Regions from separate parts of the Lysinibacillus sp. NPDC056220 genome, predicted to be linked through region 3. Evidence: riboswitches for the same ligand, from Rfam matches in the RefSeq annotation. Region 3 holds a riboswitch; each other region holds the start of a gene.
The links. Region 3 has a riboswitch for cobalamin ahead of ACOZBY_RS11715 (ABC transporter substrate-binding protein). Riboswitches for the same ligand answer to the same signal wherever they lie in the genome.
Positions count from the first base shown of each region.

Region 1: linked by a shared signal. The riboswitch ahead of mmgD (citrate synthase) and the one ahead of ACOZBY_RS11715 (ABC transporter substrate-binding protein) in region 3 are both predicted to bind cobalamin.
Region 2: linked by a shared signal. The riboswitch ahead of ACOZBY_RS00775 (glutaredoxin family protein) and the one ahead of ACOZBY_RS11715 (ABC transporter substrate-binding protein) in region 3 are both predicted to bind cobalamin.

Region 1 covers NZ_JBMOXD010000003.1:88,004-98,101, reverse strand. Annotated here, with positions in the region: gene ACOZBY_RS10550 (enoyl-CoA hydratase/isomerase family protein) at 1-731, opposite strand, end outside; gene ACOZBY_RS10545 (enoyl-CoA hydratase-related protein) at 746-1,531, opposite strand; gene ACOZBY_RS10540 (acyl-CoA dehydrogenase family protein) at 1,542-3,236, opposite strand; gene prpB (methylisocitrate lyase) at 3,246-4,160, opposite strand; gene ACOZBY_RS10530 (bifunctional 2-methylcitrate dehydratase/aconitate hydratase) at 4,203-5,636, opposite strand; gene mmgD (citrate synthase) at 5,735-6,856, opposite strand; cobalamin riboswitch at 7,046-7,240, opposite strand; gene ACOZBY_RS10520 (NUDIX hydrolase) at 7,472-7,957, shown strand; gene ACOZBY_RS10515 (ABC transporter ATP-binding protein) at 8,005-8,823, opposite strand; gene ACOZBY_RS10510 (ABC transporter ATP-binding protein) at 8,826-9,599, opposite strand; gene ACOZBY_RS10505 (ABC transporter permease subunit) at 9,610-10,098, opposite strand, start outside.
Region 2 covers NZ_JBMOXD010000001.1:156,880-166,977, reverse strand. Annotated here, with positions in the region: gene ACOZBY_RS00790 (S-layer homology domain-containing protein) at 1-472, shown strand, start outside; gene ACOZBY_RS00785 (chitobiase/beta-hexosaminidase C-terminal domain-containing protein) at 552-4,700, shown strand; gene ACOZBY_RS00780 (NAD(P)/FAD-dependent oxidoreductase) at 5,167-6,072, shown strand; cobalamin riboswitch at 6,598-6,775, shown strand; gene ACOZBY_RS00775 (glutaredoxin family protein) at 6,893-7,117, shown strand; gene nrdI (class Ib ribonucleoside-diphosphate reductase assembly flavoprotein NrdI) at 7,114-7,473, shown strand; gene nrdE (class 1b ribonucleoside-diphosphate reductase subunit alpha) at 7,470-9,563, shown strand; gene nrdF (class 1b ribonucleoside-diphosphate reductase subunit beta) at 9,551-10,098, shown strand, end outside.
Region 3 covers NZ_JBMOXD010000003.1:326,706-336,803, forward strand. Annotated here, with positions in the region: gene trhA (PAQR family membrane homeostasis protein TrhA) at 1-465, shown strand, start outside; partial or broken gene ACOZBY_RS11680 (transposase) at 589-888, opposite strand; gene ACOZBY_RS11685 (HIT family protein) at 1,145-1,639, opposite strand; gene ACOZBY_RS11690 (dihydrofolate reductase) at 1,699-2,175, opposite strand; gene ACOZBY_RS11695 (alpha/beta hydrolase) at 2,337-3,254, shown strand; gene ACOZBY_RS11700 (class I SAM-dependent rRNA methyltransferase) at 3,317-4,513, shown strand; gene ACOZBY_RS11705 (S9 family peptidase) at 4,600-6,588, opposite strand; gene ACOZBY_RS11710 (precorrin-3B methylase) at 6,660-7,337, opposite strand; gene ACOZBY_RS11715 (ABC transporter substrate-binding protein) at 7,390-8,385, opposite strand; cobalamin riboswitch at 8,550-8,737, opposite strand; gene ACOZBY_RS11720 (GTP-binding protein) at 8,912-10,098, shown strand, end outside.

The DNA.
Region 1 (10,098 bases), 240 kb from region 3:
TTTCTTGAAAAATGATGGTTTATTACTGTTTGAAGCTTCTCAAGTTCACTGTTCGTGGATGGATTACTAGAATATTTCTTAATTAGTTGGTGTAAGGTTGCGTTTATATTGTTAGAATGCCAATCTGTCTGTATAACGCTTTGAAGGAAATCAAATAGCTTATCGCTCGTCATATAATGATCTGCTCCGTTCGCAAAAAGGACATCTGCTGCTTTAATAATGGACGCAGTTAATGCCACATAGTAACCAATAAATCCTGGCGCTTTGTTTAAGAAATAGCCCGCGCCAACGTCTGGAAAAAAGCCAATATCCATTTCCGGCATCGCCCATTTTGTACGCTCTGTAACGATTCGGTGGCTTGCTCCATAGGTTAATCCGACTCCACCACCCATGACTATGCCATCAAGGCAAGCAATAATTGGTTTAGAATAATGATAGATTTCCAAATCCACTTCATACTCTACTTCAAAAAAGTTTTCAGCTACTTTAAATGCTTCTTGACTGGATTGTGCTTGATAAAGTGTTTTAATGTCACCTCCAGCGCAAAACCCCTTCTCCCCTGCCCCTTGTAGTACAATAAGACAGATTTGATCATTCGCTTCCCATTCTTTTAATTTTTCTCTAATGAGGTTAAGCATGTTAGTGGAAAGAGAATTTAAAGCTTTAGGACGATTCAACGTAATGAAGGCTGCTCCTCCATCTTCCACCGAAAATAAAACTTCGTTTGCCATGTTGGCCCCCTCCTTTAACAGTGTTTAAAGTGTGGCTGTCTTTTTTCAATAAATGCCTGTACACCTTCTTTGGCATCATTTGTTAAAAATAACTCAGCAAAACGTGTTCGTTCAAGTTCAAGTCCTTTTTGTAGGTTATCCTTCGTGCTTTGAATCACACATTCAATTGTACGAGAGACACATGTCATACTTTTACCCGCAACAAAGGACTGTGCAACAGCTTTAGCCGTCGTCAAAAGTTCCTCAGGTTCTGTTACGAGTTGAATAATACCTAGCTGTAATGCCTCGTCTGCACTCAGTTGTTTACTTGTTAAAATTAATTGGAGCGCTGTTGCTTGATTCGTCATTCTGCTAAGTCGTTGAGTCCCCCCGAATGTTGGGAGTAGCCCAAGCTTTAATTCTGGTAAGCCGAGAATGGCTTGATTCGAAGCAATTCGGAAATGACATCCTAACGCTAGTTCAAGCCCTCCTCCAAGAGCCGGTCCATTAATGGCAGCAATAACTGGTTTTTTCATGGCTTCTACTTCATCGCATAGCGCTTGCCCTGCTTGAGCCATTTGCAATGCTTTTTCCTGTTGGCCAAAGGCTGAAACAAACTCCTTTATATCAGCCCCAGCGACAAAAAATCGGCCAGTGCCTGTAATAATAATGGCACTTGTGTCTTCATCCTCTGCTAGCTCTTGGAAAATGAGACGTAGGTTTTCAATAGTGGCTGATGACAAAGTGTTTGCAGGTGGATGATTTAAATGAATAATTGAAATAGAATCCTCTTTACTAACGTTGACAAATGTATCGATCATGCTGCTCCTCCTAACTAATCATTTTTGGGTTGTCAATGAATGTTCTCGCAAGTGCCCGTTTTTTCATAAAGAGATTTTGCTGTAGCGGAATATTTAATTGTCGAATGTTATTTAGCAAGCTTACTCGTTTTTGTTCATTGCTTTCAGCGGCCGTAATGATAGTAATCGCACTTTCTTCTATTTTGCGGTAACCCTCCTGGCATAATATGTCAGTCATTAATTGTTTTGTTTGGACATGTGCAGTTTTTTTCGACCTGAGCCAGGCTGATTCCATGACATACGTTTCCATGGCCATATCCGCCAACAAACGCATAAATTCTTGCTCCTGTTCGAGTTGAATTTGTGCATTTGCAATGACATGAATAGCTAGTTGCATTAAATGCTTGGAGAGAAGGATGTAATGGTGATTTTTTTCTAATGGTTGAGCGTGAATAAAATCACCCTCTATTGCAGTTGTTTGTACATATTTTTTCCACAGCATTTTAGCCATTGTGAGGCGATTGATTTCATTTGTACCCTCGAAAATACGGTTAATTCTTGCGTCTCGATACAAACGTTCCACTTCATAATCTTGCATATAGCCATATCCACCATGTATTTGAACAGCTTCATCAGCTATTCTTCCAAGTGCTTCGGAACAATGTACTTTATGAAGTGCGCATTCCAGAGCAAATTCAGATATTTTCTGAACTATCGTTTCATTGCTTGCTGATGCAATAGCCTCATCAACTTTCCCAGCCGTTCGGTATGCACCGCTTTCTGCTCCATAAATCAGAACGGCCATGTCAGCAAGCTTTTCCTGTATCAATGTAAAGTCAACGATAGGTCGTTCAAATTGTTTCCGTCCCTTCCCATAATTCACGGCTATTTGAAATGCTTGTTTGGCCGTTCCTATATTAGAAAAGGCAAGCTTTAGACGTGCCATATTCAAAATGTTCATAGCGACTATATGTCCTTTGCCAACCTCTCCAAGAACACAATTGATTGGCACAATAACATCTTCTAAAATGAGCGTGGCCGTTGAAGAGCCTTTAATGCCCATCTTCTCTTCTTCCTGACCCACGGATACTCCTTTAATGGAACGTTCGACAATCAACGCAGTCATCCCCCTATTCGTCTGGGCAAATACAACGAAGACGTCTGCTAGCTGAGCATTGGTAATCCATTGCTTTTCTCCATTTACTAGCCATGCTTTCCCGTCTTCTGTTAATCTAGCATTCGTTTTGGGGCGCAGTGCATCAGAACCCGCTTCGGACTCTGTAAGGGCGTAAGCTCCAATCCATTCTCCAGAAGCCAACTTTGGTAAGTATTTCAGCTTTTGCTCCTCATTTCCAAAATAGATATAGGGTAATGTGCCCACCCCTGCATGAATATTGTAGGAGACACTAAAAGAACCCCCAAAACCCATTTTTTCTGCTACCAGACCAGAAATTTTTTTATTGAGCTCAAGTCCTCCATAAGCTTCGGGTATTTCAATGGCCAGTAATCCAAGATCACCTGCTTTTTGGAACAATTGTCGGGTGATCTCATATTGTTGCTGTTCAATGGATGAGATATTCGGTGAGACATCCTGTTTAATGAAGAGCTCAGCAGTTTTTGCAATGAGCTCTTCTTCATCGTGGAAATCCTCAGGTGTAAAGATCGTCATGTTGTTTTTTAGTCGATCCATATAAGCCCTCCTTGAAAGAAAGTGGAGAAAAGCCATTTACCTCTCCTACTTTATTTCCTCCTTCGGTAAGATGGTTTTTGCTAATTCACTATCTAAATCCTCGAATTTATAATAGGAAATCGTTTCATACAATTCGCTTCTTGTTTGCATATCCTCAATTGCTTCTTGTTGTGTTCCAGTATTTTTTATTAATTCAAATACGCGCTCGTATGCTTTTGCTGCAACTCTCATAGATGTAACGGGATAAATGACCATCGAGTAACCCATTTTTTCAAATTCCTTAGCGGTATAATAAGGAGTTTGACCGAATTCAGTCATATTGGCTAATAAGGGGGCATCTAACTCATTGGCAAATTGTTTAAACTCTTTTTCAGTTTGTAATGCCTCTGGAAAAATAACATCTGCACCAGCAGTAACATATGCTTTGGCTCTTAGTATAGCCTGCTCTAAGCCTTCAACAGACCTTGCATCCGTGCGAGCAACAATCATTAATGTAGGGGCTATTTGTTTAATCATTTTTATTTTTTGAATCATTTCCTCCTTTGGAACAAGAGTTTTGCCATTTAAATGTCCACACTTTTTAGGAAGATTTTGGTCCTCTAGCTGTACGGCAGCAACCCCTGCCTCTAGCATTTCACGAGCAGTACGGGCAACATTTAATACGCCACCAAAGCCCGTATCAATGTCCACTAGCATCGGTAAATTTGTAGCCCGAATAATATCACTAGCACGCTGGGCTATCTCATTTGAATAAATCATCCCTAAGTCTGGTAAACCTCTACTCGCTGTATAAGCGGCACCAGAAAGATATAATGCCTCAAAGCCAACTTTTTTAGCCATCAAACCAGCCATTGCATCATGTACCCCTGGTATTTGCAAAATAGCTGAACGAGCGATATGAGCTTTAAATTGTTCAGCTAATTGTTTTTGTGTCTTTGCTTCTTGGACAATCCATGTCATTTTTAAATACCTCCTCTTTATTGCGTTCGGAATCCATCTAAATTAAATAAATAGATTAACAAATTCATGAACAGCAATTTGTTCAAGCAGCTCTTTATTTACACAAACATCGTTTATTTTATTGAGTTGTTTTTGAGCATAATGCGTACGAAGGTTTTGCTGGAATTTATCAATAATCTGAGGGAATGCTTCCTCACGGCGGAAACGATGTCCTAAAGGATATTCACACTCAATTAGCTCAGTTGATGTACCATCTTTGTAATAAACTTGAACAGCGTTCGCAATGGATCGTTTATCAGGGTCTAAATAGTCGATTGTATATTGGCCTTTTTCCACAACAACCATTTTATTACGCAAGTCATCGATTCGTGGATCTGCCGCCACCTCATCTTCATAGTGATTTGCGGTAATGTCACCATAAATAAGACCAATCGCTGTAATATATTGAAGGCAGTGATCTCGATCTGCAGGATTGTGAAGAGGCCCTTCTTTATCGATAATTCGCATGGCTGATTCATGTGTTGTAATTTCTATGCGGTCAATATCAGCTAGGCGATTTTTTACTTCAGCATGCAAATGAACGGCACATTCTGCAGCCGTTTGAGCATGAAACTCTGCAGGATATGAAACTTTAAAGAGGACATTTTCCATAACATAAGATGCAAGTGGTCTCGCAAGCTTTAATTCTTGCTTATGAAAGAGCACATCTTGGAATCCCCAGCCTGGTGCAGATAATGCAGTTGCATAGCCCATTTCCCCTTTCACAGCCATCATTGCTAGTTGTACGGCCCTGCTTGTAGCATCGCCAGCAGCCCATGATTTTCTTGATCCCGTATTAGGAGCATGTCGATAGGTTCTTAAACTTGAATTATCAATCCAAGCATTTGATAAAGCATTGACAATCTCTTGATGAGTGCCCCCTAAAGCCTTTGTAACAACAGCTGTTGTCGCTATTTTGACAAATAAAACGTGATCTAAGCCAACACGATTTAAGCTATTTTCGAGTGCAAGTATTCCTTGTATTTCATGGGCTTGAATCATCATTTCTAAAACATCTTTCATTTGGAGAGGCTCTTGCCCTTCTGCAACACGTACACGACTCAAATAATCAGCTACAGCTAAAATACCACCAAGATTATCAGAAGGATGCCCCCATTCTGCCGCCAACCATGTATCGTTATAATCCAACCAACGGATCATACAACCGATATTAAAGGCACCTTTAACTGGATCAAGGACATAGGATGTTCCTGGAATACGAGTACCATTTGGAACGACTGTACCTGGTACTACAGGACCTAGAAGTTTTGTACATTCAGGATATTGTAAAGCTAAAATGCCACAACCTAACGTATCCAATAAAACATATCGAGCCGTTTCGTAAGCTTCTTCGCTCGTAATCTTTGTGTTTAATACGTAATCCGCAATATCAATAAGAAGCTGGTCTGTCATCGTTTTTTCATTCGTTTTAATCATCTATAACTTCCTTTCAAGGTATGCATTTGATATACTAGTATGCTGATGGGCATTGGTCAGAATGTCCATCAGCTCTATGGCGAGTTGTTAAAACTTGATTATACCGACAATTCTTCAAGGTTATGACGCTCGCCTATATAATGAACACGAGGTCTAAATAATCGATTATTGTCATGTTGTTCGATCACATGTGCACATAAACCGATCGTTCGAGAGCCAAAGAAAATAGGCGTATATAATTCAATTGGTAAGCCCAGCATGTAGTACACGGGCGCAGCATAATAATCTAAATTTGGATACAAGCCTTTTTCCTCCACCATCACTTTTTCACCGGCTTCGCACATGTGATATAAGCAGTCATCCCCTTGCTCCAAGCATAATTTATACAAAGCTTCTTTCATGATCTGCGCTCTTGGGTCCATTTTTTTCATATAGACACGATGGCCAAAGCCCATTATTTTATCTTTATTTTTGAGCTTGTTTTTCAGCATCGCTTCAAAGCCCTCCACAGTCTTAGCTTCAAGCAGCATATACATGACTGCCTCGTTCGCCCCACCATGCAAATTTCCTTTCAATGATGCGACAGCACCAGTTAGAGCACCATACAGATCGGATTGTGTGGAGGCAATAACACGAGCAGCAAAGGTCGAATTCGGCATTTCATGTTCACTATATAAAACAAGTGATTGGTCAAAAATTCCCTCTTCTAATGGTGTTGGTTTTCTTCCAGTAATCATGTAATAAAAATTAGCACTATAAGAAAGCTGACTATCCGGTTCTACAACATCTTGACCATTTAATACACGGTAGCTATTCGCAACGATGTTGGGCATTCCACCTAAAAGTCGATATGCTCGTGTTACATTCATTACAGTCGAACGATCATGGATGTGCTGATCATACCCTGCTAACGCTGAAATTCCAGTTCGAAGGCCGTCCATCGCATGTGTCCCATTTGGTAATAAGTTGAAAATTTGAACAAGCTCTTGTGGAACGTGATAGTTTTCTTTCAATTTATCCTGTACGTCAGCTTGTTGCTCAGTAGTTGGTAGGTTTCCGTGCAATAATAAATGGACAATATCTAAATAGGCGTATCGCTGAGATAGTTCAATCAAATCATAGCCACCTATAACAATTTGACTGCCTACTACGTCTAAGAAAGACAGTTTTGTTTCCGCAGCAATAACTCCATCAAGACCTGGTGAATACGTTAACTCCATAGATTACAACCCCTTTGTTTAATCATTCTTGTAAGCGTTACCATTCAAACTCGAAAGAACAACAAAAAAACAACTTCTATCCTTTAGAAGTTGTTAATCTACAAAAGTATGACAGAACAAAAAACAGTGAACTTACATCCATTCACAATCATCATACAGTAGCTAACACCTCCCTATCCTCGTAGGTCAATTGATGCTTATTTAGTGGCAGGTCTCCTGACTTATCATCAACATTCCTATAACACCTTCCCGTTTTGAAGAACAAAACAGTGGTCTCGTTATGGAACTCCTACATACAGTTGCGGGACAGTGTTGGACTCACACCAACTTCCCTTTTAATCAAATGGAATCAAACCCATTTGAACCACCAAAATTTAGCATATTCAATTTGTCTTTTCACCTTAACATAGAGGTTTCCAAACAATCAATATAGGTAAAATTCAGAAAAGACTGATTATAAAAAGCTATTTTTCATTTTTGACGAACTATTCTGCATATTTAAGCATTATTTCGCTCAAAAAAAGATTGTTAATCAATCCCAATGGAGCTATATTTATGAAGTCTGCTTTAAAAAAGCGATTTGTTTTGCATTACGATGAAACGAGGAGTGACGGGATGGGCTATATAACTGAATTAAGAAAGCTTATCGGTAATAGACCAATTATAAGCGTTGGTTCGACAGTTCTTGTTGTTAATGATGATAAGAAAATACTCTTTCAACATCGTTCAGATACGTTGGATTGGGGATTACCTGGCGGTTCAATGGAAATAAACGAAACATTAGAGCAGGTTGCTGCTCGTGAACTTTATGAGGAAACTGGTCTCGTGGCTAAAGAGTTTGAGTTTATCGGTGTTTTTTCAGGACCTGATTATTACTACTGTTATCCGAATGGCGATGAAATCTATACAGTCATTCACCTTTATAGAGCTAAACATGTAAGGGGTGTATTGGAAATGAAGGATGGTGAGAGCTTAAGCCTCACTTATTTCAGTAAGGAAGAACTTCCGAGTAATATGGAACAGAGGACGGTCGCTCTCTTAAACAACCTAGAGGGCAAAATATGGGGGTTCGAAAGCTCCTTTACGAAGCTTTCCAAATAACAATGTAAGAATTTTAATAAGGACTTTCTTCGCAAAGACATTTCAGATCATTCCAAACTAGTATTCTTGTGAATTCTTTCGCGAGGGTGACTGGGCAAAATCGCGTTGTATAGCTCAAGTGATGCGGAATGCTTAAATGGTTCACCTTTCATGATTTCCTCTACTAGCTGACCATTTTGCATGACGAGGATGCGATCTGAAATAAAGCGTGTAGCCTGTAAGTCATGAGAAATGAAAATGTATGCAAGTTGCAAATCCTTTTGTAGTGTCTGTAGTAATTGAATGATTTGTTTTCGCAAAATCATATCTAAACTACTAATGGCTTCATCTAAAACAATTAATTTTGGATGTAAGGCAAGCGCTCTTGCAATGTTCACACGCTGTTGTTGTCCCCCACTAAGCTGGGAAGGATACTTTTCGGCAATAGATTTTTCTAACTCTACATGATTAAGTAATTCCTTTACCTTATAGTGTCTCTCAGCTGAGCTATAATGCTCGAAATTTAGGTACGGTTCCTCTAAAATTTGAAAAATAGTGTGCTTTGGATTTAATGAATGATAGCTATTTTGGAAGACTGCTTGTAAATCTCTCCGTATCATTTTTTTCTGTTGGCTAGTGGCATCATAAAGATTAACCCCTTGAAATAGAACCTCACCGGCTGTTGGCCTTTCCATTCCTAATATAATTCGGCCCAATGTACTTTTTCCTGAGCCACTTTGTCCAACAATGCCTAAGCATTCCCCCTCCTGAAGTGAAAATGATACTTTCTGTAATACAGGAGCATCCTGTCTTCGCTTGAATATGAACGGTCTATGTGCATAGTTCTTCTCAATATTTCTCACTTCTAGTAGCTTCAATTTTTTCACCTCTAAAACATCATTCGGGATTGTAATAGTTTCTTTGTATAAGGATGCTGTGGTGCATCAAAAAAATCATAGACATTCGCTTGTTCAATTAGTTCCCCCTTATACATCACGGCTACATCATCAGCTAGTTCAGCAATAACGCCTAAATCATGCGTCACAAGAAGTATGGCTGCCTGTGTTTCCAGGCGAATCCGATCAAATAATGTCAATACCTGTTTTTGGTTGACTGTATCAAGAGCTGTCGTTGGCTCATCAGCTATGTATACCGAGGCTTGAATTGCGAGTGACAAAGCAATCATTACACGCTGTAGCATTCCCCCACTTAATTGGAATGGATAATAGTGTAAAAGTTTCTCGGGATTAGGTAAATTAACTTTTGACATGCTTTCCATAGCAATTTGTCTAATTTCATTTTTAGTTATAACAAAATGAGCCTTTAATGATTCACGAAAATGACTTTCAATGGTTTGCACACGGTCAAAGGCAGTCGAAGGATTTTGCATAATAATAGATAGATGTCTTCCACGATAAGCTCTCATTTGAGCAGCATTTATCTTCAATAAATCTTGTTGATGGTAGAATATGTGCCCTTTGATAATCTGCGCTCTAGACGGTAAGGCTTGCATGATAGCTTGGCAAAGCATGGTTTTCCCACTACCGCTTTCGCCAATAATCCCCAAAACGCGGCCTTGATAGGCTGTCAGATGAATGGCGTTTAAAATATTTTGTTCTCCAATTTTGACCGATAAGTCTTTCACTTCTAAAACTTTTTTCATAACTTCCCCTTTACTGGTCAGGCGTCTTTAAACTACTTGCCAAAACATTACATACTAGGACAACTAGAACGATAGTAAGCCCAGGATATAGCATTAATTCGGGATGTTGGCGGATATATTGCTTCCCTTCATTTACCATCATTCCCCACTCAGGAGTGGGAGCCTGCACGCCAAGCCCTATAAAGGAAAAGCCTGCAATCTCTAAAATAACCTTTCCCATATCTAATGCAACAATCGTTACAATAGGAGGCCAAACATGAGGGAGATAGTGACGAATAATTAATTTCACACCTGTAGTACCGCTTATTCTTGCCGCTAGAATAAAATCCTTTTCATTCATGCCGATAAATAAACTTCGAATTAGTCTTGAATAATAAATAAGCTGTGTCAAAATAAGTGCGATTAACACATTTTTTAAGCTTGGCCCTAATACACCTAAAAGCCCAAATGCTAGTACAAGTGTTGGAAAAGCTAATAAAATATCGCATATCCGAATAAA
Region 2 (10,098 bases), on a different contig from region 3:
ATCGATCCCAACAGGTTCATCTGTAACAAAGATTATTACGAATTATGCCTCGGTGGCTAGCAAAATTAAGGCAATTATTGGAGGTTCTTCGCCGAGTACTGGGGCACCAAACACAGGTGGAGGAAATGTGGCCCCTGATCCAGTTATTCCCCCAGAAAAAGTGAATGAATTTAATGTTAAGAATGCTGAGGAATTAAAACAAGCATTAAAAAAAGCTAAAGCAGGAGACGTAATTAAATTAATAGCTCCAGTGTCTTCAGATGTAACATTAACAGATTTAGTCATGATTGATTTGAATGGTCATACCTTGATGGGGAATGTAACGATAACAGCTCCAACAGCTAAAGGGAGATATTCTTTAATGCCAACTGGTAGTACTGGTATTATTGCAGGTGATTTAATCATTGATGCACCAAATGTTAACATCAGTTTAGATGGGTTATCTGTTGAAGGAAACACAGTAATTGAGTAATTGACTAATAACTTTTCTGTAAATTCCTTTGCAAGATAGAGAAAAGGTTAAAAGATAAAAAATCTAAGGAGCTAAATGAATGAAGAAATATGAATTTAATGTCGTTTCCAAAATAGCGTTATCATTTTTACTTGTAATTTCTATGATTTTGCCCTACCTAACAGTTGTAAAGGCGGAAACGACAGAAGCTATTGGAGTGGGGGAAGCTGTCAACCAATTTGATCCCAATTCAGCTAGGAATAATGTTACTGTGGAAGGATATATAGTTGGGTTTGTTAAAGGTGAAACTTCGTATTCAGTGATAGCAGATAGCGACACAAATCTGGCTATTGCCGACACACCTGGTGAAACAGATGTCACGAAAATGCTGTATATTCAATTACCAACCTCCCCAAGCTCATATAGAGCCAACTTTGGTTTAAAAACAAACCCAAGTAATCTTGGGAAAAAAATTAAAATAACAGGGACACTAGATAAATATTTTGGTAGTCATGCAGGGCTAAAATCACCCACTTCAATTGAGTTCGTTGGAAGTGAACCAACAGAACCGACTGAACCGACTAATCCTTCTGTCACAGAAGGGACAATTGCCGAAGCTCGTGCAGCTGTTGGAACAGACCGTATAGTTCAGATTCAAGGGACCGTTACAGCAACACCTGGTAGCTGGGGTGGCAAGGCCTTCTATGTACAGGATGAGTCTGCAGGGGTATATGTTTTCTCTAATTCAACTGAAGCAGGGAGCTTAGCTGTTGGAGATATTGTCAAAATCACAGGGAAAACGAGTTTATTTAGTGGAGAAGTTCAATTTAATTCGCCAACAATTGAACGCATTTCTTCAGGGACAGCACCAGCACCACAAATAGTTAATCTACCCATTGATGACAGTATACAAGGTAAGTTAATTACACTGGAAAATGTGAAGATTAAAGATTTAGCGTCATCTGGTACGTATGGAACATTTGAGTTTAAAGCAGTTGATGCAGAAAATAACGAGCTTTTAATTCGCCATGATAACCGTACGGGCTATCAGTTCTCTCAATTTGAAGCAGGTGGGTTCAATAACAATGATGTGATTACAGTGACAGGGATTGCTTCCATTTTTAACGGGGCATATCAGTTAAAAACGTTAAACGCGGAAAGCTTTCAATTAGTATTAAATTATGAGCCTACAGAAGTAACGAATGTGAAAGCTTTTCCAGCAACGGGTGAAGTTTTTGCAGGTACAAAGGTAACATTGTCTACAGATACACCAAATGCAACAATCTATTACACGTTAGATGGTTCCGAACCGTCAACAGCTAGTGAGGTTTATAATACAGCAGCGGGCATTGTTGTAAATGAAGCAATGACGATTAAAGCATTTGCTACAGCAACGGGCTTAAACGATAGTGGAATGACGACCTTTAATTTTACAATTAAAGATGCACCAACCCATATTTCGATTACGGAAGCACGTAATAAAGAAATAGGACAAGTGGTAACCGTATCAGGTATTGTAACAGCAAAATTAGAAACAGCGACTGCTCACATTCAAGATGAAGACGGAGCGGCGATAGCTATTTATCCTGTAGATAGTCTTACTGCAAAAGTCGGTGATCGGGTGTTGGTGCAAGGTAAAGTAGATGAATATAGTGGACTAAAGCAATTAACGAATATTTCGCTTGTTGGCATGCCTGTTCCTTCTCCAATACCAGAGGCACATATTATTAAAAGTATTGAGGTTGGAGAAGACAATGAATCGAAATTAGTAACCATTAAAAATGTTGCTATTACTGGTTCAGGTCAAAACTTTACCGGAACTGATGATGCAGGCACATTTGCTATTTATGATAAAACAAGAGACTCTGGTTTAGTAAGTGGAAAAACGTATGGGGAAATTACAGGCATTGTTGGTCAATATACAAACCATCAACTCCTCCCGCTTCGCATTATTGAAGATGTAACAAAGGTTCAGGATATCAAAGCTTCTCACGTTGGTGGAATAACAGCTGGTACGAAGGTTACGCTTTCTACCATGACAGAAGGTGCAACGATCTATTACACATTGGACGGCTCTGCACCAACAACAGCTAGTACAAAGTATACAGGGGAAATTATTGTTAATCAGCCATTGACGATTAAAGCGATTGCAGTGAAAGAAGGTTTAACGAATAGTGCGATTGCTACATTTGTTTATGAGATGATTGATACTAACAATGCCACAATTAGCGATATTCAAGGGGCAAGCCACCTATCACCATATGTCAATTTAGCAGTAAATGATGTAGAAGGAATTGTAACATTCGTTATTAATTCAAGTAGCTTCATTATGCAAGAAGGCGATACAGCATTCGATGGCGTAAAATCGACAGCGATCAAGGTAAGTAAGTCGGCACATAATGTAGTAGTAGGGGACGTTATTAAAGTATCAGGAAATGTAACTGAAGCGGGTGGCAACTCTCGATTAAGAGATACGCAAATTTCAGCAACCAATATTACAAAAACAGGTAAAGCAGTAATTCCAGAGCCTCTTGTGATAGGAGAGGATCTATTCCCGCCAAATAAAATTATTGATAATGATGGCTTGGCAATTTTTGATCCACAAGAAGATGGCATCGATTTTTGGGAATCCATTGAGTATATGCGAGTATCGTTCCCAGAGGCGAGAGTGATTGGACCAATGTACAATAATGATTCACCAATTGTTGTACCAAGCACAACAAATAATACATTTAATGTGAATGGCGGTTTAAATATTGCAGCCGATGATTATAATCCGGAAAAAATTATGCTTGAAGGAGTAGCTGGAAAAAATTATGATTCAGGGGATCGCTTTAATGAACCGCTTATCGGATTTGTAGAAAACTTTACAGATGGCTATCGACTGAACACGAATAATGTTTTTCCTAATGTAACAAAGGCACATCTTCAACAAGAAGTGACGCATCTTCAACCAGTAGCGGACAAATTAAATGTCGCTTCTTATAATATCGAAAACTTTTCGAATAATCCTGCCAATACATCTAACGAAAAAGTAGACAGAATTGCAGCGACATTTGTAAATAATATGAAGTCACCAGATATTATTACATTAGTCGAAGTTCAAGATAACGATGGTCAAATTGATTCAGGAAATGCAGATGCATCTGAAAGCTACATGCGATTAATTCATGCGATAAAAGCTGCGGGTGGTCCTGCTTATGATTGGATTGATGTCATGCCAATTAACAATACAGTAGGCGGTGCACCAGGCGGTAATATTCGTGTTGGCTATCTATATAATCCGACAAGTGTTTCATTAGTGTCAGGTATAAAAGGGTTAGGCAACCAAGCGAATACATGGACAGCAGATGGAAGCCTTGCTTTAAATCCTGGCTTTGTTGATCCATCAAAATTTGTAGATACACGAAAACCAATTGCAGCGGAATTTGAATTCCAAGATGAACGTGTAGTTATTATCGGAGCTCACTTAAATTCTAAAGGTGGGGATGGTTCACTTTGGGGACCAACACAGCCACCAGTTTTAGAATCAGTTAAGAAACGTATTCAACTTGCTCAGGCCATCAATGATTTTATCGATGAAGGACTTGCCATAAATCCGAATTTAAATTTCATAGTGGCAGGGGACATGAATGACTTTGAGTTCACACCAGCACTTGAAACATTGAAAGGAGATGTTTTAACGAATATGATAGATAAAGCCCCAGAGCAAGATCGTTTTACGTACTTCTTCCAAGGGAACAATCAAGTGTTGGATCATATTTTAGTTTCGAATCATCTTGCGGATGTTACGGAAATTGACCTAATTCATATGAATGCGAACTTTACAGAGGCACAAGGCAGAGCATCGGATCATGACCCTGTATTAGTTCAAATTGATTTGCAAGCAGGAAAAGAAGAAATACCAACACCAATAGTACCTGAAAATGTATATAGCTTTAATCACTACAAGACTGGTAAATTAATAGTGAATCGTCCAAGCATTTCATTAACGTTAGGGGAAAATACCATTATTAAAAATGGCATTGCAGTATTTAGTCAATATGCCGAATTCCATGGCGAAGGATTTGCAAACAAAACTGTAGTGATCAGTCCTAAAAAAGGAAATGCGATTATTGACTTTAAAGGTACGAAAATTGGTTCCATTATTATTGAAGGAAAAAATGTAAAAGAAATCCGTAATTTACCTGCTGGATCGACCATAACGTATACAAAAGGGGCATCGGCAGAGGAAATTGAATTTAAGTAATGACTACTTGCAGGAACAATGTAAAGCATATGCTAATCATACTTTATTTTGATAATTAAACAGTATGGACAGTATTCATGAAGTACAGTAAAAAAATTAGCCATTCCAAACTTTTGGAGTGGCTTTTACTTTACCTCATTCATAACTAGCCTATAGTAGATTCATTTCTGTGGACAAGAATTCTTTCAACGGCAGATATTTGATGGTCCTATGTATTTTAAATATGAAAACGAAAAAATTGACGAAAAAAAACTAAATAGATATTATAGATATGTTAAGTCTTTAATAGGGCGGTAAGACCCGACAAACTAAACGTTATTTTATGCTACGTAATCTTTAATGAGGTAGTTAAACATTAAGGGTTTAATGACTCATAATTGAAAAGGTATATAACTTTTGCGGTGTCTTTTGCCTTAATTACAGATATTAAAGGTCTATAATATATTTTGATGTGGAGGAAAAAAGGATGAATAAATACGATTGTGTAATTATAGGTGGTGGCCCTGCTGGTTTAAGTGCTGCCTTAACATTGGGAAGGGCGCGCAGAAAGATTGCTATATTTGATAATGGAACTAATCGAAATCGTGTAACTCAAGAGTCGCATGGTTTTTTAACAAGAGATGGGATAAAGCCACAAGAATTTAAGAATATAGCTAGTAAAGAAATAAAATCTTACCCATCTATATCTATGTTAGATCAAACAATTATCGAGATAACTAAAGATGATAAAAGCGGTTTATTTCTTGTCAAAACTTCGGAAAATAAATCATATATGTCTGCAAAAGTATTGTTAGCTACTGGAATACAAGAGGAGTTTCCCCTCCCGCAAATCAGACAATATTATGGTAAAAGCTTGTTTAGCTGTCCTTATTGCGATGGTTGGGAGCTGAGAGACAAGCCATTGGCTATCATAGCAGAAAAAGAGGAGCATATTAAACATATGACCAAATTGGTTTTTAATTGGTCACAGGATTTAATCGTTTTTACGAATGGTCATCAACTTTCCGATAACGTTCAAAGTGAATTTGAACGTAAAAAAATTAAACTGTATACAGAATGTGTAAAAAACTTGCATGGGGAAGATAGTAACTTAATTAGTATTGAATTAGAAACAGGTGAACATATTTTAAGAAGTGGTGGATTTGTCGTACCTAATTTTTATCGTCCAAATAAATTTGCTAAACAGCTAAATTGCCAAGTTGATGAAAATGGGACAATTATTACTGATGGTACTGGACGAACAACAGCGGCTGGAATATATGTTGCAGGTGAAACGGAAAAGGGGGGTGCCTCTTCTTTAATGATCGCTGCTGCGGAAGGTTTTAAGACAGCCTCTAGTATAAATTTGGATATCACAATAGATAGGTTTTAAGTAAAAGGTTAGCTGATGAGTATAGAAAATTCATCAGCTATTTTTGTAAATAAAGGATAAAGTTAATATACCTAGTTGAGCGGACAGAGAAAGAACTTGGATATGTTATACTATGAATACAGAATAACTGGATAAAGGTACCTGTTTATTATGAATAGTTGCAAAGGGACAAGTACAACGAAAAATCTGCAAAGATAGGATAAATTGAGTATGATGAATGATATACATCTTTCTCAAAGTGGGTTGACGATTATGTAGTTTTAGTCATAATTGCATCTTTACTATTATGGAAAGATGCCTTTTTTATGAATAAAATTTCAATTGGGCCTCCGTTATTAGGTAAATAAATGATCAGCATGTAACTTCCTATTTTTTTATAGTTATATTTTTATATGATTATGTTTTATCTCTTTCGATTAAGGTTATGTCAGAAAATATGAATAGTCTCAAATTGATGAACTTTTATTTCGCGATTTACTTTTTATATAAAGGATGGTACACTTAAAACTATTGAAAAACAATATATTGTGTTCGTTTTGTATAGGTACTACTATATGTAGTTTAATAGGGAAGTTCGGTACTATTCCGACGCTGTCCCCGCAACTGTAAAGCTGACGATGATTGTAACCACTGTGCATTCGCATGGGAAGGAAATCAGAGATTGAAGCAAAGCCAGGAGACCTGCCTTTATAAAACAAATTTATCATTTCTTCGGGGATTAAGAGATGGGAACGTCAGTATTTTTAGTATGTTAACGTTTCCATGTAAGCTATCTCTTTAGAAGAGGTAGCTTTTTTATTTTATGAAAAGAGGGATTACTATGAAACTTTATACGAAAACAATCTGTCCAAAATGCCTTTGGGTAAAATCCGAATTACAACGAGCAGGACTTGAAGCAGAAATTGTTAATATTGATCACGATGAACAAGCTAAACAAACAATTATTGATGCAGGTTTTTTAAGTGTGCCTGTTTTAGAGGTGGATGAAACATTTATAGGGGATGTTCAGGAAATTGTTTCTCGTATTGAGATGATTACACTATGATCGTTTACGCTAGTCGTACAGGAAATGTCCGCAATGTAGTATCTAAACTAAGGGCAGAATCTATTGAACTCTCAGAGGAATTAAGCTTGAATAAGCCTTATCTTTTAATTACATACACAGATGGTTTAGGCGACATTCCAGCAAAAGTGCAACGTTTCTTAGATAAAAACAGAGATTTTTGTAAAGGAGTAGTTGCTAGTGGCAACAGTAACTTTGGACATCATGTATTTGGCGCAGCAGGAGAGAAAATTGCTACTACCTATCATGTACCATTAGTGAGGAAATTAGATTTGCGCGGCAATCAAACAGATTATGAAGCTATACAAACGTTTTATGAAACGAGGGTAATGGGATGAAAACTTATTTAAAGCTTAATAATGACGTACTGAATCGTTATAGTACAACGGGGCTACTAGAGTTAGAAAAGGATCGTGAGGCTACGCGCCGCTACTTTTTAGAATATGTCAACGTACGTTTACGTTACTTTATAGATATAGAGGAAAAAATCCGCTATTTAGTTGATGAAGGCTACTACGAAAAAGCTTTTATCGACATGTACGAGATGGATTTTATTAAAAAGTTGTACAAAAAAGCGTATGATTATAATTTCCGTTTCCCATCATTTATGAGTGCTAGCAAATTTTATGACAGCTACGCTATGAAAAGTCGTGATGGAGAAGAAATCTTAGAAAAATATGAGGACCGGATTGTCATTATTGCCTTGTACTTGGCACAGGGGAACACGGTACTAGCAGAACGTTCTGTAGAAGCGATGATGGAAGCCTATCAACCTGCAACGCCTACTGCATTAAATAGTGGGAAGAAAGCTCGTGGCGAATTAGTAAGTTGCTTTAAATTATCCATGGATGACTCCATGAATAGCATCGCTGAAAATATTGGTTATTGTTTAGAGCTATCACGTCTAGGTGGAGGGGTCGGGGTCAACTTAACGGATTTACGTCCTTTAGGTGATCCAATTAAAGAAATACTAAATCGTGCAAGTGGTGTGATTCCAGTGGCGAAACTATTAGAAAATTCTTTTAGTTATTCTAATCAGCTTGGTCAGCGTAATGGCTCAGGAGTTGTTTACCTAAATATTTTCCATGCAGATATAGAGAATTTTATTTCATCAAAAAAACCAAATGCTGATGATAAAATTCGCCTCGCAACACTATCAACAGGTATTATTATACCAAGTATTTTCTTCGAACTGATGAAGCGTGATAAAGATATAGTGTTATTTAGTCCATATGATATTTTTAAAGTATATGGTAAACGAATGTCGGAAATTTCAATTTCTGATATGTACTATGAACTACTAGATAATCCTAAAATCCGTAAAATTAAACGTTTGAATGCGCGTAGACTCTATACAGAGGTAAAAAAAGCTCAATTCGAATCCGGTTATCCCTTTGAAATTTTTGATGATAATGTTAATGACGTACATCCACTAAAAAATATCGGTCGCGTAAAAATGTCAAACTTATGTACTGAAATCTTGCAAGTTCAAGAAACTAGTGTTATCACAGATCAAGATCAACCTAACGAATATGGGTTAGATGTGTCGTGTAATTTAGGGTCAATTGATATCCACGCAGCGAGTAAAGTAAATGATTTTGAAGCATTAATCGATACAGCTATGCACTTATTAACAAATGTATCCCAAATGACGCACATCAAAAATGTTCCGTCGGTCGCAAAAGCCAATCAATTAATGCACTCAGTAGGTCTAGGGTGTATGAATCTCCATGGACATCTTGTTACGGAGGGAATTATGTATGGCTCGAAAGATTCTATTCATTTCATGGACCGCTTTATGGAAGCAATGAACTATTATTCTCTAAAATCATCGATGGAAATGGCTAAAGAAAAAGCAGAAACGTTCTATCGATTTGAAGATAGCGATTATGCTTCAGGTATCTATTTTGATCAATATGTAAATAAGACTGAAGAAGAGCTTTCACCTGCTGTATTAAAAGCACTCGGAAACATTCCAATCATTACTAGTAAAATGTGGGAATTATTAAAGCAAGATGTTATGCAATATGGCTTATTCCATTCATATCGTTTAGCTATAGCACCAACTGGTAGTATATCGTACATTCGTAGCTGTACGGCCTCCATCTCTCCATGTACAGAACGTGTAGAGGTTCGTGATTATGCAGATAGTCGAACAATTTATCCAATGCCACATTTAACAAATGAAAACAGTCATCTATATGTAGAGGCATATGATGTTGATCCTTATGATTTAATTGATTTATACGCAGCTTCTCAAAAACATGTTGACCAAGGTATTTCAATGACTCTTTATGTCACTGATAATTGGACAACAGAACAACTAGCTAAAGTATACATTTATGCATGGGTTAAAGGGATTAAGTCCGTTTACTATGTTCGTCAACGATTACAAAGCTTAGAGGAGTGTGTAGCATGTCAAATATAGTGTATGAGGCAGTCAACTGGAACAAAGCAACAAGTGAACTGGCCCAAATTTTTTGGGACCAGCAATGGAAGCAAATTTGGTTTCCCGAAGAAATTGCAGTGAGTAAAGATATTCAACAGTGGAAAAGTTTTGAGCATCAGGACACGTATAAAAAAGTGTTTGCAGGATTAACCTTGCTGGATACCGTTCAGACAAATATTGGGATGAATCGTGTTGCTGCTTATACAGATGATTTACAGGAAAAGGCTGTATTAACCGTTTTTGATGCATTTGAGGCAATACATGCTAAATCATATTCTTATATATTTACAACGCTTTGTACAAACGAGGAAATAGACGAGCTCTTTGAATGGGTAAAGAAAAATGAATATTTACAATATAAGGCAAATAAAATAGCGGATATTTATAATAGTATTGAAGAAGGGGACGCTGAGAGCTTATGGAAAGCGATGTTTTCATCCGTTATGCTTGAATCCTTCCTTTTCTATTCTGGCTTTTTCTACCCATTATACTTAGGTGGGCAAGGTTTTTTAAG
Region 3 (10,098 bases):
ATCATCTTGTTTTTAATGTCCACATTGCTACACAGTATGCCAGAAAAATATAAACACTTTTTCGCTATTTTGGACCACTCGTCCATTTACATTTTAATTGCCGGTACGTATACGCCGTTTTTATTAATTGCTGTGGGTGGCACATTAGGTTTGACTTTGTTATGTATTATTTGGACATTGGCTGTCCTAGGTGTTCTTTTTAAATGTTTCTTCATCAATCGTTTTGAAGTCCTATCTTTAATATTTTATATTGGCATGGGCTGGTTAATCATTTTTGCTATTAAGCCCGTTTATCTATACTTAGGCTTTTACGGCTTTGCTTTATTGCTAGCGGGTGGGCTGTTTTATACGATTGGTGCCATCTTTTATGCTTGGCGCTCTCTACCTTATAACCATGCAATATGGCATCTTTTTGTGCTAGCTGGCTGTGCTTCCATGTACGCTTGTGTGTACTTCTATTTATAAAAAAGTCGCTCCCTTCATAAGAGGGCACTGAAAAACTTATGTTTTCATAAAAGCGAACCTTTTTCAGATAAAAATAAGGCACTTCTTGTTCAATTTTGAACAGGAAGTGCCTTATTTCTGTCTCACTGGATCTTCTGTTGCCATATCCAAGTAATAGTTGAATGACATATCATACTTTGAGCGCTCTACTAGGTCGACGTCTGATACATCATTAATCGCTTTTAATAATAAGTACTTAAACATGCGTATTGGAGGAATGGTATTACGTCCATTATCTAAACAATATTTTGTTTTTAGCTCTTCTAAAAAAAATGAAAATTCAACAAGTTCATTGACCTGGCGAAGCATGTTATCTTTTTGCACAACAATATCATAGATTGCCATGTATGGACTTAAATTAAGGGTTTCCTGATTTGAAATCATTGGGGCTCCACCTACATATTCATTCTTTTATGATAAAGGAAAGTGTGACTAAAATAATAGTATGATACATTGCGTTGTTTGCAGAAGCATCGCTCGACTCCTGCGGGAAAGCGAGACAGACGAGACCCCGCACGAAGCGAAGCGTAGGAGGAGACTCGGCGCTCGCCCGCGGAAAGCGAGCGGAATGCTTCGGAAAACAACAGTAGAGTCACAGTGCCAAATGAAAAAAAGATATGGACTTTTTCAGTGCCCTTCTTCACAAGGAGCGATTTTTTATGGAATCTCTTAAAAGCTTAATCGCTTCCCTTACTTCTTTTTCATGCTCCTCATTATTCATATTTTTCCTGGCATGAAGTAACACGGGCCTCAAGGATTCAACGGATCGCCCGAATGCATTCATCCATTCATAGCGAGGCACCATCCAAATGTGGAAATGATGAGTCGTATCTTCGTTGTAAAAATAATAAACGTATGCTATGCCCAATACTTCCCTTTGAGCTTGTCTTATTTTTGTTAAGAGATGGATGTAATCCAGTTTTTCGTCATTATTTAATTCATCCAAGCAATGAATATGACGCTTTGAGGCTACTATAACTAATCCCTTTATTGGATAAGCTATATCCTGATGGGCGTGAAAATAATCCGTTTCAATTAGAACACCCCCATTGGGCTCGATTTGTCCACTTATGATTGCACAGCTCAAGCAATCAACATAAACATTTTCTCCACTCGATAATACTATGTTGCGCATCAATATCTCCCCTAAATATAGAAGTAGCACGGTCTAGCAAAACCGTGCGTCTCTCCATGTTATTTACGTTCAAAAATTTGATATTGGAATGTATAGCCTTCTGAAGCTGTTTCAGGCTGTTCAGCAGCAACCTCTACAAAATCCTGCTCATAGCTTGGGAAAAAGGTATCGCCCTGAAAAGAATGATTGATTTTCGTAATATATAAGCGATCTGCTATTTCCATCGATAAACGGAAAATTTGCTCGCCGCCAATAATCATAATTTCCTGTACATCCCCTGCCATTGTTATTGCTTCTTCTAGGCTTGTCACAATTTCAATGCCTTCTGCACGATAATTTTCATCTCGTGTAATAACAATATTACGACGTCCTGGTAGTGGACGACCAATGGATTCAAACGTTTTTCGGCCCATAATCATTGGCTTGCCCATTGTTTTGTTTTTAAAATACTGCAAATCTCCAGGTAAATGCCAAGGCATTCCGTTATTATACCCAATTACATGGTTGTCATCATGTGCCACAATTAAAGAAATCATACTGTCCCTCCAAATACTTTCTTCCCTTTTATTATAAACACAATTCAATCATTTCACCTCTTTTATAAAAGATTTTTCTTTTTCTACAATTAAATCCTAGTAAAATTATATGAATAGTTTATAATATAAGATATAAACGTCAAGATAAAGGAATGATGAGGATGACTACATTAAGAAAAGAAGCTGTTCATTATATTCAAGCTCAGCATGGTGTGACACCTTACTATCAAGTCACACCACAGGAAGCTCGTGCGATGCGGACGGTTATGCCATGGCAATCCGTACACAAACCAACACTTGCGTCCATACAAGAACAAGCAATTACAGTGCGTGATGGTGCTCAAATTACGCTACGACTCTATATCCCTATTCATCACCAACCATTACCGGTTATTGTCTATTATCATGGTGGTGGCTGGGTATATGGTAATTTAGAGTCAGTTGATGCTGGCTGTCAGCTATTAGCAGAACAAGCACAAGCTATTGTCGTTTCAGTAGATTATCGTTTAGCTCCAGAATTTCCTTTTCCAACTCCATTACAGGATGCCTACGATAGCTTAGTATGGGTGCATGACCATATCAAAGCATTTGGCGGCGATGCTGCTCAGTTGACGGTTGCTGGGGACAGTGCCGGCGGAAATTTAGCAACGGTCGTGACCCACTTAGCTGCTTCTTCGGGTGGTCCGTCTTTGCAAGCACAAGTACTCATTTATCCCGTTACGAATGTAGATTTCACGACCGTTTCCTATCAGGCTTATGGTGAAAATTTCGGCCTCGATAAAAAAGGTATGCAATGGTTTTCTCAGCACTATACAGAGGAATCCAACTATGCGAATCCATTTGTATCTCCTCTACAACTTGAGGATGTAAGCCATATGCCTAAAACCCTCCTCATTGCAGCAGAGGCAGATGTACTCTTTGACGAAGGTTTAAGTTATGCCCAAAAACTGGCGGACGCAGGAGTACCTGTAGAGCATATGACCATGTCTGGTTTGATTCATAGCTATTTTAGCAAGATGCATTATTTTGAAGAGGCGACCATCGAAACAGTGGCAAAAATTGCTGAATTCCTGAAATAAGTTTGGCTATCCCGTCCAAACAGTGCGATAATAGAGCAAAACGTTTTTTAAAGGATGACAACATGACACAAACAATTGCCCTACAAATAAAGCAGCCTTTTGCTGATCAATTAAAAAAAGGCTACCCATTAATTTCAAAAGATGCGGTGGATGCACGACAACTCCCTTCCGAGCAAGGGACACTACTTAAGCTGATGGATCACCATAATCGTTTTATTGGTACAGGTTACTTCGGTATTCAAAATAAAGGGATTGGCTGGGTCTTGACGACTGATATCAATGAAATCATCGATAAAGCTTTTTTCATTAAAAAGTTCAAAAAAGCCATACAACTCCGAGAAGCATTTTTCCAGAATGAACATACAACAGCCTTCCGTGTTTTCAATGGTGAGGGTGATGGCATTGGTGGCCTAACGATCGATTTCTTTAATGGCTACTATATGGTGAGTTGGTATAGCGAGGGTATTTACTCATTGAAAGAAGTCGTTTATGAGGCGCTTGCTGAAACCATCAACTACCAAGCTATTTATGAGAAAAAACGATTTGATGGTAAAGGCCAATATATGGAACAGGATGATTTTGTTATGGGGACTCCTGGCGAATTTCCAATTTTGGTCAAGGAAAATGGGATGACCTATGCAGTACATTTAAATGATGGTGCGATGACAGGGATTTTTCTTGATCAACGGGAAGTACGATTAGCTATTCGTGAGCGCTATGCAAACACAGCCAATATGCTTAATACCTTCTCCTACACAGGGGCATTTTCAGTAGCAGCCGCGCTTGGAGGAGCTATTAAAACAACAAGTGTTGATGTTGCGAAGCGCAGTTTAGCCAAAACAATTGAGCAGTTTAGCGTCAATCAAATTGATTATGAAGCCCAGGATATAAAAGTAATGGACGTTTTTCATTATTTTAAATATGCACAGCGTCACGCATTAAAATTTGACCTTGTTGTCTTAGATCCACCTAGCTTTGCTCGTACAAAGCAAATGACGTTCTCAACGGCGAAGGACTATCCAAAATTACTGAAGGATACAATTGCGATTACAGCCAAAAATGGTATTATTGTGGCTTCTACAAATAATGCAAGCTTCGGTATGAAAAAGTTTAAAGGATTTATCGACCAAGCATTTAAAGAGACTCGTACACGCTATAAAATTGTAGAGGAATACGGTTTACCAAAGGATTTCCGTGTGCCTCGTGAATATCCTGAATTTAATTATTTGAAGGTCGTTTTTATTCAAAAAATCGACTAACTGATCTAGAATCACACTTTGCTGTGATTCTTTTTTTCGATAAAAAAGGCTTAAGAAGTATGTTCACTTCCTAAGCCACCTCTTTGTTAAAGTTTTTCCACAAACCAATCTCGTATATATTCCAGACGATGAATTCTTAATGTTGGTTTTCCGCTTCTTGACAGTTCATGATTCGATTCAGGGAAGCGGACGAATTTTGTTTCTTTCTTACGATATTTCAAGGCGATAAATAATTGCTCCGCCTGTTCAATCGGACAACGATAATCTTTTTCACCGTGTAAAATGAGCAACGGTGTTTCAACATTGTCTACATACTTCAATGGAGAATGATGCCATAGCTTCTCCATATTATCGAGCCCCGCTTGTATTTGCCAGTCTGTAAAGTAATAGCCGATATCACTCACACCTGCAAAGCTAATCCAGTTTGAAATTGAGCGTTGTGTAACTGCTGCCTTAAAGCGGTTCGTATGCCCAACAATCCAGTTGGTCATAAAGCCACCATAGCTCCCACCTGTTACACCTAGTCGATCCTGATCAATGAAATCATAGTGCTCTAAAGCATAGTCCACTGCAGCCATTAGGTCTTGATAGTCATTGCCACCATAATCACCACGTACTGCATCCACAAACGTTTGTCCGTAGCCATGACTTCCGCGCGGATTTGTATACAGCACCGCAAAGCCTTGAGCAGCTAGGATTTGGAATTCATTGAAATAAGTGTTGCCGTACATCGCATGTGGACCACCATGGATTTCAAGAATAAGAGGATATTTCTTCCCTTTTTCATAGCCCACTGGCTTCATGATCCAGCCATTGACCTTCCAGCCCTCAGCTCCTTCAAACTCAATACTCTCAGGAACAGCTATCTCTCTCGTCTTTAAAACTTCTTCATTGACGGTTGTCAACCGTTCTTTTTCACCCGTCTTTAAGTTGACGTAATATAAATCGCCCGGATTTGTTGTCGTACTTATTGCGACAACTGCTTGGTCATTTTGAGCATCTAATGAAAATCCATAAACATATTGATCATCGTGAATAGCTGGATAAATCTCTCCATCCACATTACCAAAATAAATTGCCGCATTGCCGTGATCTGTTACTTGGAAGTAGAAACTATGATTATCATTCATCCATTGCACAGGTGGAGCTGCTACCCCTTGCAGGAAATCACCGATGACATAGTCACCGACAGGGGCATCAAATTCACTTGTGGCACAGTTGAGCAGATTTTGTTCCATATCATAAATCCATAGCTTCGCTTGTGTGGCATTTTCAAACTCACGTTTTCCCCCAACGAAGGAAAGGAAGCGGCTATTAGGAGACCATGATGTTTGGTAATAAGAGCCAATTCCCTCGGTTACCTTGCGACTCTTTTTTGTTTCTATATCTAATAAGTAAATATCCGCATTAAATGAAAAATCTAAATCCTCTGCTTGATCTGCTAAGTACGTAAGATAGTTGCCATCGGGCGACCATGTACTCAGATGGCAATGCTTGTTCCCTTCTGTCATTTGCTCTAAGTCACCAGATTTTAAATCGACAATAGCGATGTGGGTATGCTGGTCCATATCCGTAAATCCACCAGCATCTGATTTATGTTTCATCTTATCGATTTCTAGCGGCTTTAGTTCTTTTTCTTCTTTCTTGTCATCTTCAGCTTTATCTAGAATAGTTTCATCTTTACCGAGCATAACGGAAAAGGCAATTTTCTCTCCACATGGAGACCAGACAGGCGTTGACGCACCGTTTTTACAATACGTTACTTGTTTTGCCTCCCCACCTGTTTTCGAAAGCACAAAAATTTGCGGCTTGCCTGATCTTGTAGAAGAAAAAGCAATTTGACTGCCATCTGGCGACCACACAGGAGAGCTTGTTCGATAGTCACCATATGTCCATTGCTGAGGACGTTTGTCTTTTAAATTTATATAAAACAGATTAGATATATAGTCTTTTTTCTTCTCATCAATACGTGTCTCTACATAAACTACCTCAGTCCCATCAGGTGAGAGCTGTGGATCTGCCACTGATTTCAAGCGATAAAGATCCTCTGGTTGAATCCCTTGTTTAGATGTCATGTTCTTGCTCCTTTGTATTGTCATTTTCTATGCTCTACTACAATATTTCGACACCCTAAGTATTATTCCTGCTACTCGATCGATTTTTTTACTAGTTCCCAATCAGCATTCGATTTTGTTCTGCGATAAAACTTATAAAAAGGTTCATTGGAAAGAGCTTGGTCCTGATAAAGACGAATGATTTGTAGCAAAAAATCTTCAATATGGTCGATCCCTACTCTCTTTGCAAAGAGAGTACCCGCCTGTGCTTTCGTCCCCATAGGAATGGCTCCTAGATAAACATCAAAGCTCTCATGCTGATAGACCAAACCGATGTCATCATATGTGGGATTATAACAGGCGGATGCACAGCCATTCACATTGACTCGCATTCTTGCAGGCACGGTTATACCATCCAACGCCTGATAGAGCTGTTCTGTTTGAGGAACTGCTTCCATTTTTTCACCGTCACAAAAATCACATGCTTTCATAACAATATGAGGCCCTGACGATGCAACAAACAGTCCAGCCTCCTGTAAGGCACGGGTAGCTTCAGTTAATTCACTAGAGGGAATCGATAATAATATGCTATAGGAAGCCGAGTATTTAATGGCTCCCTTCTCTCCTACAATTTCTGCTATTTTTTGAAATTGGGCTGGTGTGTAATGCTTATTGATAATGCCAGGGCTTACTGCTAATCGCGAAAATCCACCTTGCTGATTAAGGGTCTCAAATGTTTTATCTGGTATGTTTTGACGAAATGCGTTCAATAGTTATCGCTCCTTAAGAAAAAGGAGCTAGCACTTTGCTAGCTCGAAATTTTTAAAAGTTTTCTGGGTAGAAGCCCTTAGCTAAAATTTGAATGGCCTCTGCTGCACGGACCCCTTCAGATGCCGCTGAAAGTGGAAGGATGACAAAGCGATCATTTTTGACTGCTTCCATTTCCTTCAAGGCTGGATCTTTTTTTAAGAAATTTATCTTTTGTTCAGCCGTTGTTTCACCATAATCAATTATGACGACCACCGCTGGATTGCGATCTACTGCATCTTCCTTCGACACGGTTGTCCACCCTGACTCCACATCTCCAAAGATATTTTGACCGCCAGCGATTGTCACCAGCTCATTCATAAAGTTTTGGCCAGCTGTGAATACATCTTTTTCACCACTGTCAAAGACTAGCACACGTAAATTTTCTCTATCTTTTGGTAATTTAGCTTGAACTTCTTCGACATCTTTTGTCATTTGTTCAATGAATGCTTCGCCGCGATCTTCCACGCGGAATATTTCTGCAATATGACGAATATCAGTGAAAATATCCTCTAATGTTGGCTTTGTCATATTAGAAGCTGTATGTAAATACGTATGAATTCCTAATTCCTCAAGCTCCTCTGGTGTTCCTACACCTTTTTCACCAAAGCCACTTTTCCAGCCTGCATACAAGAAATCTGCCCCGGCATCAATGACTTGCTCCTTCGTTGGGTATTGATCTGAAAGAACAGGAACTTTATCGTAGGCTGCTTGAAGCGGCTCGTAGATTTCGTCATCTAAATAAGCAGTCCCTACCATGGAATCCTCTAGCCCTAATGCAAGCATAATTTCTGTCACATGCTGATTTAAGCTGATTGCCTTTGTAGGTGCTTCCTTATAGGTTTGGGTAGTTCCATTATTTTTAATGATTACCTCAGTCGTTGTCGCCTCAGACGGTTCAACTTTTTCAGTTTGCGTTGCTGAATCAGGCTTGTCCTTTGTACCACACGCTCCTAAAACTGCGATGAGCGCGATGAGCATGACCAGCCATATACTTCTCCATTTTTTCATGTCCTTTTCTCCTTTGTTGTCATAAATATAGAAAGAAATCAGAGACTTCTTTGCTACCAGGATCATTGGAAGGGCATAAAAAAACCCTCTTGTCGCCAAGAGAGTAGCATAGTGAAAAAACGGTATAGTTACCTTTATCACTATCCCCATCCTCGTGGTTCTTAGTTAGCATACACATACTGGCAGGTATCCTGGCTTAGGTTCATCATCTATACACCTTCCCATAGTTAAACTACAGTGGCATCCTGTATAGACTCCCCATTTACAGTTGCGGGACAGCATCGGAATTACACCGATTTCCCTTTTAAGCAAAATGACAAATGCCATTTGCACCAATATGTTCTATTCATTCTATTGATAGACTAGCAGTTCATGAGTTAATTCGCAATCAGAGTAAATTGCAAAATCTGCAATCATCATTATATTAGCACTATTTCGACAAAAAGACGAATCATTTTACAAGAATTATTTGGCTAGTATTCTGATACAATGAGAACATAGCCACCTATAGAAACGAGGATTTAGTATGTACAAGACGATTGGGGTTCTTGCTCATGTTGATGCAGGAAAAACAACCTTTTCTGAGCAAATGCTTTATCATACAAATAGTATTCAAGCGCGGGGTCGTGTCGATCATCAGGATGCCTATTTAGATAATCATGAGCTTGAGCGTAAACGTGGCATTACAATATTTGCCGAGCAAGGTCGCATGACTATCGGCGACGATACATATACGCTGATCGATACACCAGGGCATGTCGATTTCTCCCCTGAGATGGAGCGTGCCATTCGGGTCATGGATTATGCCATCATTATTATTAGTGCTGTAGAGGGTATACAGGGTCATACAGAAACTGTATGGCAGCTTTTACGGAACTATCATGTCCCTACACTCTTTTTTATTAATAAAATAGATCGTGACGGAGCAGATGTGAGAGCTGTTATGACTCAGCTGCATAAGGATTTCTCAGAACATGTAATCCTCATAGATGAACCACTGCAGGAAAACTATGTTTCAAGCACGATTATGGAATGGCTGGCAGAGCGTGATGAAGAACTGCTAGATAACTTTTTGAATGAAACATTGGAACATCGCCAATGCATGACTAGACTACAAACGATGATTAAAAATGAGGATGCCTTTCCTTGTTTTATAGGTTCTGCGTTGAAGGATGAAGGCATTGAGGAATTTATTGCTCAACTTCCATTCCTAACGGGTACTCACTTCGAGCCAGAAGCACCTTTTCAAGGAGAGGTCTTTAAAATACGCCATGATGGACATCAACGTTTAACGTTCATCAAGGCCCTTACAGGCAAGTTACATATTCGGGATGAATTTACATTTGGAGATATCACAGAAAAAGTAACAGAAATTCGCCTATATAACGGCAGTCGATTTGAAACTGTTCAGCAAGTTGAGGCTGGTGAAATCTTCGCTGTTAAAGGGCTCAGTCAGGCAAATATTGGGGATCGAATTGGCAGTAAATTGCTATCACTGCCCTATGAGCTTGTCCCTACATTACAGGCAAAAGTTCAATATGAGGGTGAGCAACATATAAAAGAAGTATTAAGGATTTTCCGTTTACTAGAGGCCGAGGAGCCGTCATTGCGTGTCGTGTGGCAGGAAAAATTTCAGGAAATCCATGTGCACATAATGGGTGTCATTCAGTTAGAAGTCCTGATTGACGTGTTATTGAAACGTTTTGCATTACA